Regions from separate parts of the Streptomyces sp. NPDC093544 genome, predicted to be linked through region 1. Evidence: riboswitches for the same ligand, from Rfam matches in the RefSeq annotation. Region 1 holds a riboswitch; the other holds the start of a gene.

Region 1 (7,881 bases):
GTCCCCATCGAGGTCGTGGTCGTCGGCGACTGCCCCCTCGACGACGGTATTTCCGCGCAGATGCAGGCCGCGCGGGAAGCGATGGTGAACGCGGCCAAGTACGGTGGCGAGGGCGGCGCGGTACAGGTCTTCGCCGAAGTCGAGGGCACCACGGTGTTCGTGTCCGTCCGCGACCGCGGCCCCGGCTTCGACTTCGACGCGATACCCGCCGACCGCATGGGCGTCAGAGAATCGATCATCGGCCGCATGGAGCGCAACGGCGGTACGGCGCGGCTGCGCGCGGTGCCGGACGGCGGCACGGAGGTCGAGCTGGAGATGGAGAGGGCGGAGAGGACGTCATGAGTGACACGAATGGGCCTGTGGAGTCCGGCAGTTCTGCCGGCGGCGAGGAGACCCCTTCGGCTGCCGCCGCATCCGGAGAGGCCGCGAACGTGGCCGGGTCGGCCGCTGTCGGTGCCGGAGGCGGGCGTCATGCGCGGGTCGTGCTCGTCGACGACCACCGCATGTTCCGTACGGGAGTTCAGGCCGAGATCGGGCAGACCGAGCGGACCGGCGTCGAGGTGGTCGGCGAGGCCGCTGACGTCGACCAGGCGGTCACGGTCATCACGGCCACGCGGCCCGAGGTCGTTCTGCTCGACGTTCACCTGCCGGGCGGCGGCGGTGTCGAAGTGCTCCGTCGTTGCGCCCCGTTGATGGGTGACGCCGAGCAGCCGGTCCGCTTCCTCGCACTGTCCGTGTCGGACGCCGCGGAGGACGTCATCGGTGTGATCCGCGGCGGCGCCCGGGGCTATGTCACCAAGACGATCACCGGTGCGGACCTCGTGGACTCCATCTTCCGCGTCCAGGACGGCGACGCGGTCTTCTCGCCACGCCTGGCGGGGTTCGTCCTCGACGCGTTCGCCTCGACCGACGCCCCGCCCGTCGACGAGGACCTCGACCGTCTCACCCAGCGCGAGCGAGAGGTCCTCCGCCTCATCGCCCGCGGCTACGCCTACAAGGAAATCGCCAAGCAGCTGTTCATCTCCGTCAAGACGGTCGAGTCCCATGTCTCGGCCGTACTGCGGAAGTTGCAGCTCTCCAACCGGCACGAGCTGACCCGGTGGGCCACGGCGCGACGTCTGGTGTGAGTGAGTGAGTGAGTGAGTGAGTGAGTGAGTGAGTGAGTCGACGAGGCGGACGACGGTTCGCGGGGGCCGTACGGCGTCCGGTGCGCGGTCGCCCTCACACCACCCGGGCAGCCCCGGCGAACGGCATCTGGTCGATCGGAGCCAGTCGCACCGGCACGCTCGGGTTGGGGGCGTGGATCATCTGGCCGTTGCCCACGTAGATGCCCACATGGCTGATGCCCGAGTAGAAGAACACCAGGTCGCCCGGGAGAAGTTCGGAGCGGGAGACGCGGCGGCCGGCGTTGATCTGGGAATAGGTCGTACGGGGAAGCGCGATGCCCGCGGCGCGGTACGCGGCCTGGGAGAGGCCGGAGCAGTCGAAGGCGTCGGGCCCGGTGGCACCCCAGACGTAGGGGCTGCCGAGCTTCCCGTAGGCGTACGAGACGGCGGCTGCCGCACGGGAGTTGGGGGCGGCGACGGAACCGGCCTGGGCTGCCGGGTCGGTCAGGTCCCGCGTCGAGGAGCGTGAGGCGCGGTCGCCTGAGTCGCCGGTGCCCTCGGCCTGCGCGCGCTCTTCGTCGCTGAGTCGACTCAGCAGCTGCCGCGCCGCATCCAGCTTTCCGTTGACCGTCTTCTTGTGCCGCTTCAGCTCCGCCTGCCGCGACTTGAGCGAGGTCAGCTCGACATGCGCTGCCCCGCGCAACTGGGCGATCTCCCGCAGCTGTTGACGTACGCGATCCACGGCCGCCGCCTGCCTGCTGCCCGCCCGTTCGGCGAACGCGGCCCCTTCCAGGTACTGGCCGGGATCGTCGGAGAGCGCGAGTTGCAGCGCCGGGTCGAGGCCGCCGCTGCGGTACTGCGAGGCGGCGATCGAACCCAGTGCGTCGCGCGCCGAGTTCAGGCGTTCCTCCTTGCGTGCCGCCTCGTCCTGGAGTTTGTCCAGCCGTTCCGCAGCCTTGCCGGCCTTCTCCTTGGCGCCGTTGTACTTCTCGGTGGCGACCTCCGCCTCCTCGTACAACTTGTCGACCTTGGCCTTCACCTGCGCCGTCGACAGCTGGGGCTCGGCGTACCCTGTCCCGTCGAAGGCGGTGGCCGTCGCCGCGCCCGCGAGGGCGATCGTGGCGGCTGTGCGGACCTTGCTTCCGCCGAGCGAGCGCTGCCTGGGCTTGCGGTGCGCTGCCACGAGGGCCCACATCCTTCCGTACGGCCGCCGGAGCAGGAGCCCGGCGGTCAGCGGTTACGCGTCCGGCGGCGGCCCACACAGGGGGAGCGGGCCGCCGCCGGACCTTCTCGGCGGTGGTGTCCGGTTGCCGCCCCTGGCCAGGGCGGCGATGGGGAGCCGGGCACCTGGTGGAGGACGCTAAACCTGAGCGTGAGGGCTTGGTAACGCCATGTATGCAATTGGCGCCACTGGATCACTTGATGACCGCAAATGACCGTAATTCCGGTCTGGTGCCGCTGACTTCACAGGGTGTGATGACCGATGTGGCGAATCCGGGACAACCAGACGTGCGCCGGTGCTATGGGTTACAGGGGGTGGGCCGGTGACAAGAGGGACCGGGGTGCATGAATAGGCTCCGGTCTCATGGACGTACTCATCCATCTCTTCGTCGGCCTGCACATCATCGGCATCGCCTCGCTCCTCGGTGGCTTCCTCACCCAGATGAAGGCGATGGGCCGGGGCACGGCCCGTTTCGTCCCCGCGATGCTGCATGGCGCGCTGACCATGCTGGTCACGGGCGTCGTGCTGGTCGGCCTCAACCAGGCGGACGATCAGTCGGTCAACAACATCAAGATCGGCGTGAAGCTGGCGCTGCTGATCGTGATCCTGGGGCTCGTCTATGTGAAGCGCGACGACGAGAAGGTGGAGAAGGGGCTCTTCGGGCTCGTCGGGCTGCTGACGACGGCGAACATCTTCATCGCGGTGTTGTGGACCTGATTCCGCGCGGTGCCGCGGACCTGACGGCTCCGGCCGCCACCACCAGCCAACCGGCCACCGCGATCCACAGCAGCACCTTTCCCAGCCCGTCGAGCCACGTGACGTCCAGGGCGGTCGAGACCACCAGGGCCGCCACCGCCGTCATCCCCATGGGGAACACGGTCGCCCAGCGCCGCACGTCGTAGCGAAGGCGCGGCCGGGCCAGTTCCGCGACGGCCAGGACGCAGTACCAGGCGAGGCCGAGGACGAGCAGAGCGGTGGTGACGGCGCGCAGGACGCCGTTGTCGTCGTCGTTCCACAGGTACGCGTCGACGTTGTGCGCCGCGACGAGCCTGGCCCCGGCCAGCGCCGAGATGGCGAGCGCGCCGACCGCGATCCAGTGGTCCCCGGCGCCCCTGACCACCTCCCTGATGTCGAAGTACGTGAACGCCACCCCGTAGAGCACGATCCCGAGCCAGAACAGCACCAGCGCGGCATGCGCGAGCCAGTCCGCGCCCACGGCCGCGGCGAGCGTGGCACCCAGCACCGAGAGCCCCTGCGTGGCCACGCACACGAGGAACACCCCGCCCGGCATACGACGACTCCAGTGCCGTACGACGACGAAGAGCAGCACCGGCCACAGCACGGCCGACAGCGCCAGCAGGGCCTCGGCGAGCTCCTGCCACCCCAGCGCGGACAGCCGCAAGCCGAGGATCGTGGTCGCCGCGACGGCGGTGAGCCCGGGGGGCGTGCTCGCCTCCGCCGCCCAGCGCGTCCGATCCCGTACCAGCCGTACGGCGAAGTCCGCGGCGAGCGCGAGCCACGCGGCGGACGCCAGGGCCAGTGCGGCACGGGACAGCGTCTCGTAGCCGGTCAGATGCAACCCGACCGAGACGATGCCGGTCGCCATGACGGCGGCACCGGCGGCGGGCGGCCGCTCGGCCCACCAGGCGCGGAGCTGGGAGATGGCTGACATGGGCCCGATGCTAAGGATCTTCGGGCGGGTTGCCCGTGGGGCACGCGCGCGTGGGGATTAAGGCGATTAAAACGTGGGGCACGCACGCGTGGAGCACGAAAACGTGCTCCACGCGTGCGTGCCCCGTGAAAGGTGTCGGGCGGGCGATGCGTTACGCGGGCCGTACCACGCTGTGGATGGCCGCCTCGCCGTCGTAGAAGATCGACTCCTCGCGGACGTACGCGCCCGGCTTCGGGGCGTGGATCATCATGCCGTTGCCTATGTAGAGGCCGACATGGCTGACGTCGCCGTAGAAGAAGACCAGGTCGCCGGGCTGGGCGTCGGTGAGGGAGACGGTCGTGCCGGCGGTCACCTGGTCGTAGGTGACGCGCGGGAGGGTGACGCCGGCGGCCTTCCACGCGGCCTGGGTGAGGCCCGAGCAGTCGTACGAACCGGGGCCGGTGGCACCCCAGACGTACGGCTTGCCGACCTGTGCGCGGGCGAACGCGACGGTCTTGGCCGCTTTCGTCGTGTACGCGGAGTCGGCGGTGGTGGCCGAGCCGGTGGTGCCGGTCGTCGCGCTCGACGACGACTCCTGGGCCGCCTGTGCCGCGGCGTCGGCGGCCGCCTGCTGCTGCGCCAGCTCCGCGGCCTTGCGCTCGGCCGCCTTGCGCTGCTCCTCCTCGATCGCGGCGAGCCGCGCCTTCTCGTCCGCGGTCAGCTGCGAGAGCAGCTCGCGTGCCTTGGCGAGCTTCTGCTGGACGTCGGTCTTGGACGCCTGGAGGGCGTTCTGCGACGTGGTCAGCGTCTCCAGGCTCTGGGAGGCCTCCGTGCGCGTCTCGGCGGCGGCGGCCTGCTCCGTGACGTAGTCGTCGACGGCCACCTTCTGGCGGTCGGTAAGACGGCTCATCAGCTGGGTCTGGTCGAAGTAGTCCTGTGGGTTGTCGGCCAGCAGGAGGGAGGCGGTGTCGGGGGCGGCGGCCCCGGTGCGGTACTGCGCCGCGGCGTACCCGCCGAGCTCCTCACGCGCGGTGTTGAGCTTTTCGGTGCGCTGGGCGACGTCGTCGAGGAGGGTGTCGACCTTCTTGCGCTGCTTGGTGGTCTTCTCCTTGGCCGCGTTGTACTTGTCGGTGGCCGACTCCGCCTGCCGGTAGAGGTCGTCGACCTTCTTCTCGACCTCTTCGAGGCTCGGCTTGGACTCTTCCGAAGGCGCGGCGTTCGCCGTCTGGGAGAGCAGGGCCACCGAAGTGAGGGCCGCTGTGGCGAGAGCGGGGGCCGTACCCGCCACGCGCGAACCCGAGAACCATTTGCGTTGCGACGCCAAGGGAGGCGACTCCTTCCATCATCCGCCTACCGGGTTAGCTGTCGGGTTCGGGCGGGTGGTTCGGAAGGGTTGCCCTACGGTCCATGCCCGACAAGGCAGTTGGACCGATTCACCCCAAGTTCGGTGGGTCCCCGGTTCCGGCTGCCACGAGGGCGCACCGAATTCGGCGGAGGCCACCGCGGCCCGGCGACGTTCGCCGGTGGGGGTCGGGTGGCCTGATCAGCACGCTAGCCAACTCGTGCGGCTTCTGTGAAGGTTGATGTTCGAAATGCCCGATACGTTTTCGTGACCTTAGTCATGTGCTTCGCTGATCGTCGTCAATTCGGAGGGATATGGGGCGAGTTGTGCGGAGTGGCAACGTGAGGGCGTACGAACCCGCAGGTTTGCGGTTCTCGGCGGGCGGTTCCGCGGACCCGTACGGCGGGAAGGTGCACGTCTCGGTCTGGTTGGCCTGGCGGTCGCTGACTGTGATGGCTCGGTTCTGGAGGGATACGAAGGGTGGCGCGGTGCTGGAGGGGCACGAAGGGTGGAGGGCGGCCGGCTCTCGAGGATCCTCGGTCGCTGAGCATCGTCACGAGTTCCGGTCGAGATTTTCGGGGTGGCGGCGGGGTGTCAGTGGGGCCGCCTAGACTCGGAGAGCGATGAGCAGCCTCTTTGATGACAGCTTCCTGGCGGACCTCAAGCCCTCGGGGGCTCACGAGGAAGAACCCCCGCCGCCGCCCGAGGACGGGGCGGCGGAGCAGCTTCCGGACGACCTGTTCGGCGGCCGCTTCGACGTGCCGCCGAGCCGGGACGCGTACTACCGCGACGGCGCCCCGCGCCCCGTCGTGGACGCGGCCGCGCTCCTGGACGGGCTGAACGAGAACCAGCGGGCGGCCGTGGCGCACTCCGGCTCCCCCCTGCTCATCGTGGCCGGCGCGGGTTCCGGCAAGACCCGCGTGCTCACGCACCGGATCGCGTATCTGCTGGGCGAGCGCCAGGTCCACCCCGGCCAGATCCTCGCGATCACCTTCACCAACAAGGCCGCGGGCGAGATGAAGGAGCGCGTCGAGCACCTCGTCGGCCCGCGCGCCAACGCGATGTGGGTGATGACCTTCCACAGCGCGTGCGTACGGATCCTGCGCCGCGAGAGCAAGAGGCTCGGCTTCACGTCGTCGTTCTCGATCTACGACGCCGCCGACAGCAAGCGGCTCATGGCCCTGGTCTGCCGTGACCTGGACCTCGATCCGAAGCGCTTCCCGCCGAAGTCCTTCAGCGCCAAGATCTCGAACCTGAAGAACGAGCTGATCGACGAAGAGGACTTCGCCGCCCAGGCCACCGACGGCTTCGAGAAGACTCTCGCCCAGGCCTACGCGATGTACCAGTCGCGGCTGCGCGAGGCCAACGCGCTCGACTTCGACGACCTGATCATGACGACGGTCAACCTGCTCCGCGCCTTCCCGGACGTCGCCGAGCACTACCACCGCCGCTTCCGGCACGTCCTCGTGGACGAGTACCAGGACACCAACCACGCGCAGTACGCCCTGGTGCGCGAACTCGTCGGCACCTCCGAGCACCCCGTGGACGTCCCGCCCAGCGCGCACGACCTGCCGCCCGCCGAGCTGTGCGTCGTGGGCGACGCCGACCAGTCGATCTACGCCTTCCGCGGCGCGACCATCCGCAACATCCTCCAGTTCGAGGAGGACTACCCGAACGCGGCGACGATCCTCCTGGAGCAGAACTACCGCTCCACCCAGACGATTCTCAGCGCGGCCAACGCGGTCATCGAGCGCAACGAATCCCGCCGCCCCAAGAACCTGTGGACGAACGCCGGCGCGGGTTCGAACATCACCGGTTACGTCGCGGACACCGAGCACGACGAGGCCCAGTTCGTCGCCGACGAGATAGACCGTCTCACCGACGCGGGCGACGCCAAGGCGGGCGATGTCGCGGTCTTCTACCGTACGAACGCCCAGTCCCGTGTCTTCGAAGAAGTCTTCATCCGCGTCGGCCTGCCCTACAAGGTCGTCGGCGGCGTCCGCTTCTACGAACGCAAGGAGGTCCGGGACGTCCTTGCGTACCTGCGGGTGCTGTCCAACCCGGAGGACTCCGTCCCGATGCGCCGGATTCTCAACGTCCCAAAGCGCGGCATCGGCGACCGTGCCGAGGCGATGATCGACGCGCTCTCGCAGCGCGAGAAGATCAGCTTCCCGCAGGCGCTGCGACGCGTGGACGAGGCCTACGGGATGGCGGCTCGCTCCACGAACGCGGTCAAGCGGTTCAACACGCTGATGGAGGACCTGCGGACGATCGTGGAGTCGGGCGCGGGTCCGGCCACCGTCCTGGAGGCGGTACTCGAACGCACCGGCTACCTCGCCGAGTTGCAGGCGTCCACCGACCCGCAGGACGAGACCCGGATCGAGAACCTTCAGGAACTCGCCGCCGTGGCACTGGAGTTCGAGCAGGAGACCGGTGAGGGCGAGACTCCGGGCGGGCTCTCCGCCTTCCTGGAGCGCGTCGCGCTCGTCGCCGACTCCGACCAGATCCCCGACGAGGAGGACGGCAACGGCGTCATCACCCTCATGACCCTGCACACCGC
Region 2 (7,881 bases), on a different contig from region 1:
CGCCACCGGCTTCGCCTTCACGGAGAACATCCTCTACCTCGGCACCGCCTTCGGCACCGACCAGCTCAGCGGCGACCGCGGGCTCATGTCGGTCACCGCCGCCACCTTCTTCGTCCGCGTGGTGATGTCACCCTTCGCGCACCCGCTGTTCACGGTCCTGACCGGCATCGGCTTCGGTGTCGCGGCCCTGTCCGCCGAACGCCACCATGTGCGCCGCGTCCTGCTGCCCCTCGCCGGGCTCCTGCTCGCCATGGGCATGCACGCCATGTGGAACGGCTCGTCGAGCTTCGGGGATTTCGGGTTCTTCGCGGTGTACGCCACGTTCATGGTGCCCGCGTTCGCGCTGCTGACCGGGCTGGTCATCTGGACCCGGCAGCGGGAACTGCGCACCGTGCGTGCGGAGCTGCCCGCGTACGCGGCCGCCGGCTGGCTGTCCGGGCCCGAGCCGTACGTGCTCGGCTCCATGCAGGCCCGCCGGATCGCCCGCAAGTACGCCGCCCGCCACCTCGGCAAGCCCGCCGCCCGCTCCGTCGCCGAGTACGAGGCGTACGCGACCTCGCTGGCGTTCCTGCGACACCGGGGGCGCGACGGCCGCGCGGGCGCCGACTTCGTCGTACGGGAGCGGGAGTTGCTCCACGAGCTGTGGCGCCGCCGCGATGTCGCCCGCCCGGCCCTGGCGTACGCGGCACGGGCGACGGCTCCGGTTCCGGTGGTCCCGGTACCGCCGCCCTGGCCCGCGTACGGGCACACGCACAGCGAGCCCTACTGGCAGCCCTACGGAGCCGCGACGCCCTACCCCGCGTACAACCCGTACCGCTCGTAGTACGTCATCAGCCGGCGGTTACGCCGACGCCTCCGTCAGCTTGCCCAGCTCCGCGTCCGTGAGGACGAGGTCCGCCACTCCCAGCAGGGCCGGAAGCTGCTCGACATTCCGCGCGGAGGCGATCGGCGCCGCGACCGTCGGCTGGGCGGCGAGCCAGGCCAGGGCGACCGTGGCGACCGGGACCTCGTGGGCCTGGGCGACCTCGTCGAGGGCGGCGAGCACGCGCAGGCCGCGCTCGGTCTCCAGGTGCTTGGCCGCGCCCTCCGCACGCGGGGAGTCGACCGTCGTACCCGGGCGGTACTTGCCGGTGAGGAAGCCGGACGCGAGGCCGAAGTACGGGACGGCCGCCAGGCCCGAGCGGGAGGCGATGTCGCGGAGCGGACCCTCGTAGGTGTCGCGCGAGACCAGGTTGTACGGCGGCTGGAGGGCGACGTAGCGGGCGAGGCCCTCGCGGTCGGAGAGGTCCAGGGACTCCTGGAGCCGCTCGGGCGAGATGTTGGACGCCGCGATGTTGAGCACCTTGCCGGCCCTCACCAGCTCGTCGAGCGCGCCGATGATCTCCTCGACCGGCACCTCGGGCTTGTCGAAGTGCGTGAAGTACAGGTCGATGTAGTCGGTGTCCAGGCGGCGCAGGGAGGCGTCGGCCGCGGCCTTGATGTTGCCGGCGGACAGCCCCTGGTAGTCGGGGTGCTGGCTGACCTTGGTGGCGATCACGATGTCCGAGCGGTTGCCGCGCGCCTTGACCCACTTGCCGATGATGGTCTCGGACTCGCCGCCCTTGTTGCCCTCGATCCACGCCGAGTACGAGTCGGCGGTGTCGAGGAAGTTCCCGCCGGCGGCCGCGTACGCGTCGAGCACGGCGAAGGACTGGGCCTCGTCGGCGGTCCAGCCCCAGACATTGCCGCCGAGGGCGAGCGGGAAGACCTCGAGGTCGGACGAACCAAGCTTGCGAAGAGAAGTCATGACTGAATTCAACGCCGCCAGCGGATGACTGTATTCCACACATACCTGACCGGCAGCTCTGACGTCGGGGGGGGTGCCGTCAGAACCGCCGGGGATCAGGGAACAACGTACGTACGCGGCAGGAGACGTACAGGTCAGGGGTTGAGCCCCATGTCAGGGATTGAGCCCCTTGCTCTGCAGCCACGCCATCGGGTCGATCCCGGTCTCGGCGCCGTCCGGGTGAACCTCCAGGTGCAGATGCGCCCCGGTGACATTGCCCGTCGCACCCACGCGCCCGATGACATCACCCGTGGCGACCTTCTGCCCCACGCTGACGCTGATCGACGACTGGTGGCAGAACCACAGCTCCGTGCCGTCGTCGAGGGTGAGGATCGTGCGGTAGCCGTACGACCCGGCCCAGCCGGCCTCCGTGACGGTGCCGCTGTGGACCGCCTTGATCAGGGTGCCGGTGGGAGCGGCGAAGTCGAGACCGGTGTGGTAGCCGGAGGACCACAGCGCGCCGGCCTGACCGAAGGTCGAGGTGATGGTGTACGAGGAGGTCGGCAGCGTGTAGCTCTTGGCGAGCTCGGCGAGGCGCTCGGCCTCGGCCTTGGCCGCGGCCTCCTCCTCCGCCTTCTTCTTCGCGGCGGTTTCCTTGGCCTCGGCCGCCTTCTGCTCCGCGGCGGCGGCGTCGGCGGCCTTCTTCACGGCGGCGGTCTGGGCGGCCTGCTGGGCCGCGGTGTCGGCCTGGTCCTTCTGGACCTCGGCCTGCTGCATGATGCGCGAACGCAGGACCTCGCCCGCGTCCGTGGCGCCCTGCTCGGTGTCGGCGGTCGTCAGACCGGCGCTGGTGAGCGGGGTGGTGGAACCCGCGGGCTCGTCGGCGGAGCTGTCGTCCGAGAGGATCGAGCCCACGGACGGCAGGTCGGGCACCGAGATCGACACCGGCGGCTTGCCGGGCGCCGCGGTGGCCATGCCGCCCGCGCCGACGGCGGCTATGACGCCGACGCCCAGAACGGTGGAGCTGCGTGCGAGTCCGCCGCCTCCGCGTTGCTTGGAGACGCGGTGCCGGCCGCGGATGGGACGGAGGGAATCCTCGGTGGGGTTCCACTCCTCCCGGGGGCCCTCGTCGTCCATGCCGTAACCGAAGGTGTGCGTTTGGCTCGGCGGGTACGAGGGTGCCTGGGCAGGCGGGTTGGACGCCACGTGGGCGTGCTCCTTTCCTTCCTTCTCGCCTACCGGGTTAGCTGACGGGTTCGGAGCAGGAAGGTCTCCTACGCGCGTCAACCGCTGGTGTTCCCACCGCGGAAGACGCTCGATTCACCCCAAGTTGGTGGTTCCCCGGTTCCCTTGCGGGATTCGGCGCGTGCGCACGGAGCCGACTCTTGTGACGGCTGGGACGACCGCTGCGTTATCGAACGTTAATAGACGCGGGCACTGGATTCCAAGCCGTTCTGACTGATCTTTAACGCTTCCGGCCAGGACTTTCGGGTCATCAGCGGCGTAAAACGGGCGAGTTGACCACACCTTGCCAGTGACATGATTCTGACGGCGCATCAGATGTTATGCGGAGGGGCGCCATCCGATCACCCCTGGTGACAACAGGGGTCAAGGCCCTTTCACAGACGGACCTTTCGCGGCAGGACTCTTCACGGCGGGACCCGTCACGGACGCGCCGCCCTTCACGGACGCCGTACGGCAAGCAGCGCCATGTCGTCCGTCATGCCGCCGCCCGAGTGCCGGCGGACCTCCTCGGCGAGGGTGGCCAGCAGCGCCTCGGGCGCGGGGAAAGTCCGTCCGGCGAGGGCCGCCGCGGGATCGTAGAAGCGCCCGCGTTCGTCGCGGGCCTCGGACAGCCCGTCCGTATAGAGGAGCAGCGTGGCCCCCCGCGGGAAGTCCGTCTCCTGCGCACGGTCGGGCCACATGCCCAACTCGCCCATTCCGAGCGGCAGTGCGGGTTCCCCGGCGTCGAGCGTGCTGAGGGTGCCGTCCGCGCACAGGAGCAGCGGTGGAGGATGGCCGCGGTTGACGATCCGTACGACCTCCTCGCCGTGCGGGATCTCCGCCAGTACTGCCGTGGTGAACCCCTCGAAGGCGTCGAGGCCGTCGCGCCGGGTGCCCTCGCGCGCCAGGGCCCGCTCCAGGCGTCCCGCGACCGCCTCCAGCGTCGCCTCCTGCTCGGCCGCCTCCCGGAACGCCCCGATGACGACGGCGACGGCGGCCACCGCGCCCATGCCCTTGCCGCGTACGTCGCCCACGACCAGCCGTACGCCGCACGGGGAGTCCTGCACCGCGTACAGGTCACCGCCGATGAACGCGTCCTCCTGCGCCGCCTCGTACCGCGCCGCGACGTCGAGTCCGTCGATCCGCTCCTCGGGCTGCGGCAGTACGGCGCGCTGGGCGGCCTCGGCGATCTCGCGGACGGAGGCGAGCCGCGCGTCGCCGCGCCGGACGACGACGTTGATGACGGCGGCCAGGACGGCGGCCGTCGCCACCGTGATCACTTCGGTGACCCCCTCGGCCTGCAGGGCGACGTCGAGCCTGATGTGGATCGCGACCAACGCGACGACGGCCACTACGCCGGTGAGTACGGTGCCGCGCAGCGCGTACAGAGGCGCCGCCACGAGCGGGGCAGCCGTGAGAAGGGGGCCGCCGGTGAAGTCCCTCGGCGTGAGGTACTCGTAGAGGGACCCGGCGACGATGAGCAGCGCGGGGAGCACCCGGACGAACCTGCGGGTGTACGAGACCCTCAGCCGGCCCGCTCCTGATCCCGGTCCGGGCGGCACCGCGTCCCCCAGCCCGGGATCGGGCACGGGGTCTTCCGGCAACCGTCCGCCGGACCGGTCGTACGGGGGGTCGGGCGCGCCGTCGTACGGATCGCCACGCCGGTCGCCGGACCGGTCGCCGGACCGGTTGCGCGAGTCGTGCGGGTCGTGCGGATCCCCCGCCCGCTGGTCACCTGGGTCACCTGCTTGCTGCCCCACCCGTCCAGATTTCCCGGAGCGGGGTCGGGGGGCGACCGGGGTGGGCCGACCGAGGGACGTGCTTGTGTCCCGGGAAACACCAAGGGCCGGAACTCGTGAATCCGAGTTCCGGCCCTTGGCCTTGAGTAGCGGGGACAGGATTTGAACCTGCGACCTCTGGGTTATGAGCCCAGCGAGCTACCGAGCTGCTCCACCCCGCGCCGTTAAAACCAACTATACGCCATCAGCGGGACCCCCAGGACCAGCGTTGATACCGCCCCTCAGGCGGCCGGATTCCCGGCGTGTGTGAGCGTCTCCCAGGACACGAAGAGATCGTCCGTGCCGGCCGGCCGCGTCTGCTCGGCCAGCCGGTGGGCGGCCGGGACATGGACGTCGAGCCGGTCCTCCAGGTGGTTGAGCGCGACCTCCAGGTCGGGCCCCATGTTCCGGTCGACCCGCCCGCCGCACAGCCACGCGGGCGCCGTCTCCCCCATCTGGTACCTGGAGTGGAAGTCGAGCGCGGCCTTCAGCCGGTCCTTGACGTCGAGGTAGAGATCGAGGCCCTGGTGCCAGGCGGTCTCGGCGATGTGCGCGGTGGCGGCGAGCGAGTACCCGACGTGCTTGAAGTTGCGGCAGGTCTCCTGCGAGACCCCGTCCGTGTACCGCTGCTGCCCGAACCAGTACGTGGTCAGCTTCTGCGGGGTGTCGACGGTGCTGCCGACGGGCGTCAGCGGCACCTTCCCGTCCTTCGCGAGATAGAAGTACGCGGGAACACGCTGCCGGAACCGCTCGACGGCGTCGTCGAACGCCTTGTGGTCATCGAGGAACACAGCGATCCCGATGGCGGCGTCGGTCATGACGAGGTCCCAGTTCCCGTTGAAGTCCGGGACCTTCCTGCTGACTTCGGGGAGGTAGGCGGTCCGCAGCATGCCCTGGAACCGCGCGACGCTCGCCGCCGGCCAGGTGGCTCCGGTGTGCCGCACGATCTCCCCGGCCCGCGCCCAGGTGGACCCGGCCCACGCGGTCTGCAGGCCGGCGTTCCCCTCTGTGTGCTTCTGCACCTTCCCCGACCAGGCGTCCATGATCTGAACCGCCTTGTCGGCATGCTCCTGCTTGCCCGTGATGCTCCACAGCAACGCCTGCGTGTACGCCGCGATCGCGTCCTCGCGCTCCTCTACGCAGCCGTGCCCGGCCCGGGTGCCGGGTGGGCACTCGACGGTGGCGTACGGCTTCTCCTCGTACTTGTACGACCCGTACTTGCTGTCCCGCATGTCCAGGAACGCCTGCAGCCACGGCTGCTCCCCGGCGTTCACGTGCTTGCGTACGGCGGTCAGCTGGTCCTTGCTGACGAGCACCCCGGGGTGCTCGAACGCCGCGTCCTTGGCCCGCGCCCGCACCGTCCGCCCCTGCGACGACATCCCGCACGACGCCACCAGCCCCACCAACAGTGGCACCAACAGCACCGCCGTCACCCGCCGCACCACTGAACCCATCGCTGCTCCCACCTCTGTCCTCATGTCCTCTGTGCCGGCTCAGGAGCAGCCTTACGTGTGGGGGGAGGGGGCGCAGGATCTCTTAGGCCGCCTGAGATCCATTAGCCCGTCCGGCGTTTGAGGACGAGCGCGTTCAGCGCGATGCGGGGGTCTGGGGGCGGCAGCCCCCAGGAACGGGACGGGAAGGGGCGGAGGGGGGCGAAAAACCCCGACCCCACCCCCCGCCGCGAGCTACCCCAGCAGATGCCGATTGGGCGCCACGGCAAGCTCCTCGTACTCCGGAAGCACGACGACATCGGCCCCCGCAGCCACCAGAGCCCCGTTCCCGTCGGCCCCCGCCACGAACGTGTCCGGCTCCCGCCAAGCGGTGACAACCCGCCGCACCCCGGCATCAAGAATGAGCCGCGCACACGGCACAGGCCGCGACGCCCGCCGAGCACACGGCTCAAGACTGCTGTACACCGTCGCGGACGAGAGCCGCGGATCCCCAGGATCGACCTTGGCGAGCGCAGCCTCCTCTGCGTGCACAACGGAGTCGCCCCCCTCCCGGGAGTACCCGCGCGCCAGCTCGGTCCCATCCGCCGCCACCACAACCGCCCCCACACTGAACGCGCTCTCCGACGCCGGACACAACGCCGCCAGCTCGCAGGCAACCCCCAGCCAATGCCGGTCGGCGGCGGAGGCGAGCCCACCGGCTCCGGGCGCGGCAGGGACGTACCGGATGAGTACGACGTCCCCGACGGCCCGCGTCTCCACCATCCGCATCCGCCCGGGGGGATACGGGCCTGGCCCGAAGAGCCGGGGCGCGTCCGTCTCCCCGACGAACAGCGGCGCGACGGCGAGCTGGATCTCGTCCGCGAGCCCCTCCCGTACCAACTGCGTGTGCACCCGGCCGCCGCCCTCGACCATGAGGCGCCGCACACCTCGTACGTCATGAAGGTGCGCGAGAACGGCCCGCCAGTCCAGGTCGGGACCGACCGGGACGACGTCGGTGTCCGGACCCAGCCCCAGCCCGCGCAGCCGCTCGGCGCCCTTGTCCGTCGTGTAGACGACCTTCTCGCCGCCGGTGCGCCAGAACCGCGCGGCGGGATCGAGGTCACCGGACCCGCTGACCGTGACCTTCAACGGGTACTCGGAGCGCCCCGTGGCAACCCGGGCCGCGCGCCGCTCGGCCGAGTTGACCAACAGCCGGGGGTTGTCGGTGCGGAGGGTGCCGGCGCCGACCAGGATCGCGTCACTGGACGCCCGTACCTCGTCGACGCGGTCGAAGTCGGCCGCACCGGAGAGGAGCAGCCGTTCGGGTCCGGTGTCGTCGAGGAAGCCGTCGAGGGAGACGGCGGCGGACAACAGGACGTAGGGGTGGGGCATGGGGCGCACACTCCAGCTCTCGGCGGCTCGATACGAGTCAATGGTGGCCTGTGGCGTGTGATCTGCCCGGCATGGTGGTTCAAATTTTAAACAAAACCTACACTGGCGGCATGACGACCCGCTGGCTCTCCCCCGCAGAACAGCGCGCCTGGCGCTCGTACGTCTCCGCGACCTCCCTCCTCAGCGACGCGATCGACCGCGAGCTGCAGGCGCAGGCGGGCATGCCGCACCTCTACTACTCCATCCTCGCCATGCTCTCCGAAGCGCCGGACCGGCGGCTGCGGATGACCGA

What was found. Region 1 has a riboswitch for cyclic di-AMP ahead of AB0N66_RS21055 (NlpC/P60 family protein). Riboswitches for the same ligand answer to the same signal wherever they lie in the genome.
Region 2: it holds a riboswitch for cyclic di-AMP, as region 1 does, so the genes downstream of both, AB0N66_RS33140 (M23 family metallopeptidase) here and AB0N66_RS21055 (NlpC/P60 family protein) in region 1, are expected to answer to the same signal.

Annotation. Positions count from the first base shown of each region.
Region 1 is NZ_JBFBEA010000013.1:83,145-91,025, forward strand. Features, by position in the region: gene AB0N66_RS21030 (PspC domain-containing protein) at 1-342, shown strand, start outside; gene AB0N66_RS21035 (response regulator transcription factor) at 339-1,127, shown strand; gene AB0N66_RS21040 (NlpC/P60 family protein) at 1,222-2,289, opposite strand; gene AB0N66_RS21045 (hypothetical protein) at 2,692-3,045, shown strand; gene AB0N66_RS21050 (tellurite resistance/C4-dicarboxylate transporter family protein) at 3,023-4,000, opposite strand; gene AB0N66_RS21055 (NlpC/P60 family protein) at 4,152-5,303, opposite strand; cyclic di-AMP (ydaO/yuaA leader) riboswitch at 5,311-5,482, opposite strand; gene pcrA (DNA helicase PcrA) at 5,945-7,881, shown strand, end outside.
Region 2 is NZ_JBFBEA010000026.1:111,995-119,875, reverse strand. Features, by position in the region: gene AB0N66_RS33150 (PrsW family intramembrane metalloprotease) at 1-823, shown strand, start outside; gene AB0N66_RS33145 (aldo/keto reductase) at 842-1,786, opposite strand; gene AB0N66_RS33140 (M23 family metallopeptidase) at 1,940-2,971, opposite strand; cyclic di-AMP (ydaO/yuaA leader) riboswitch at 2,983-3,140, opposite strand; gene AB0N66_RS33135 (PP2C family protein-serine/threonine phosphatase) at 3,448-4,563, opposite strand; tRNA gene AB0N66_RS33130 (tRNA-Met) at 4,876-4,949, opposite strand; gene AB0N66_RS33125 (alginate lyase family protein) at 5,010-6,221, opposite strand; gene AB0N66_RS33120 (dihydrofolate reductase family protein) at 6,453-7,589, opposite strand; gene AB0N66_RS33115 (MarR family transcriptional regulator) at 7,700-7,881, shown strand, end outside.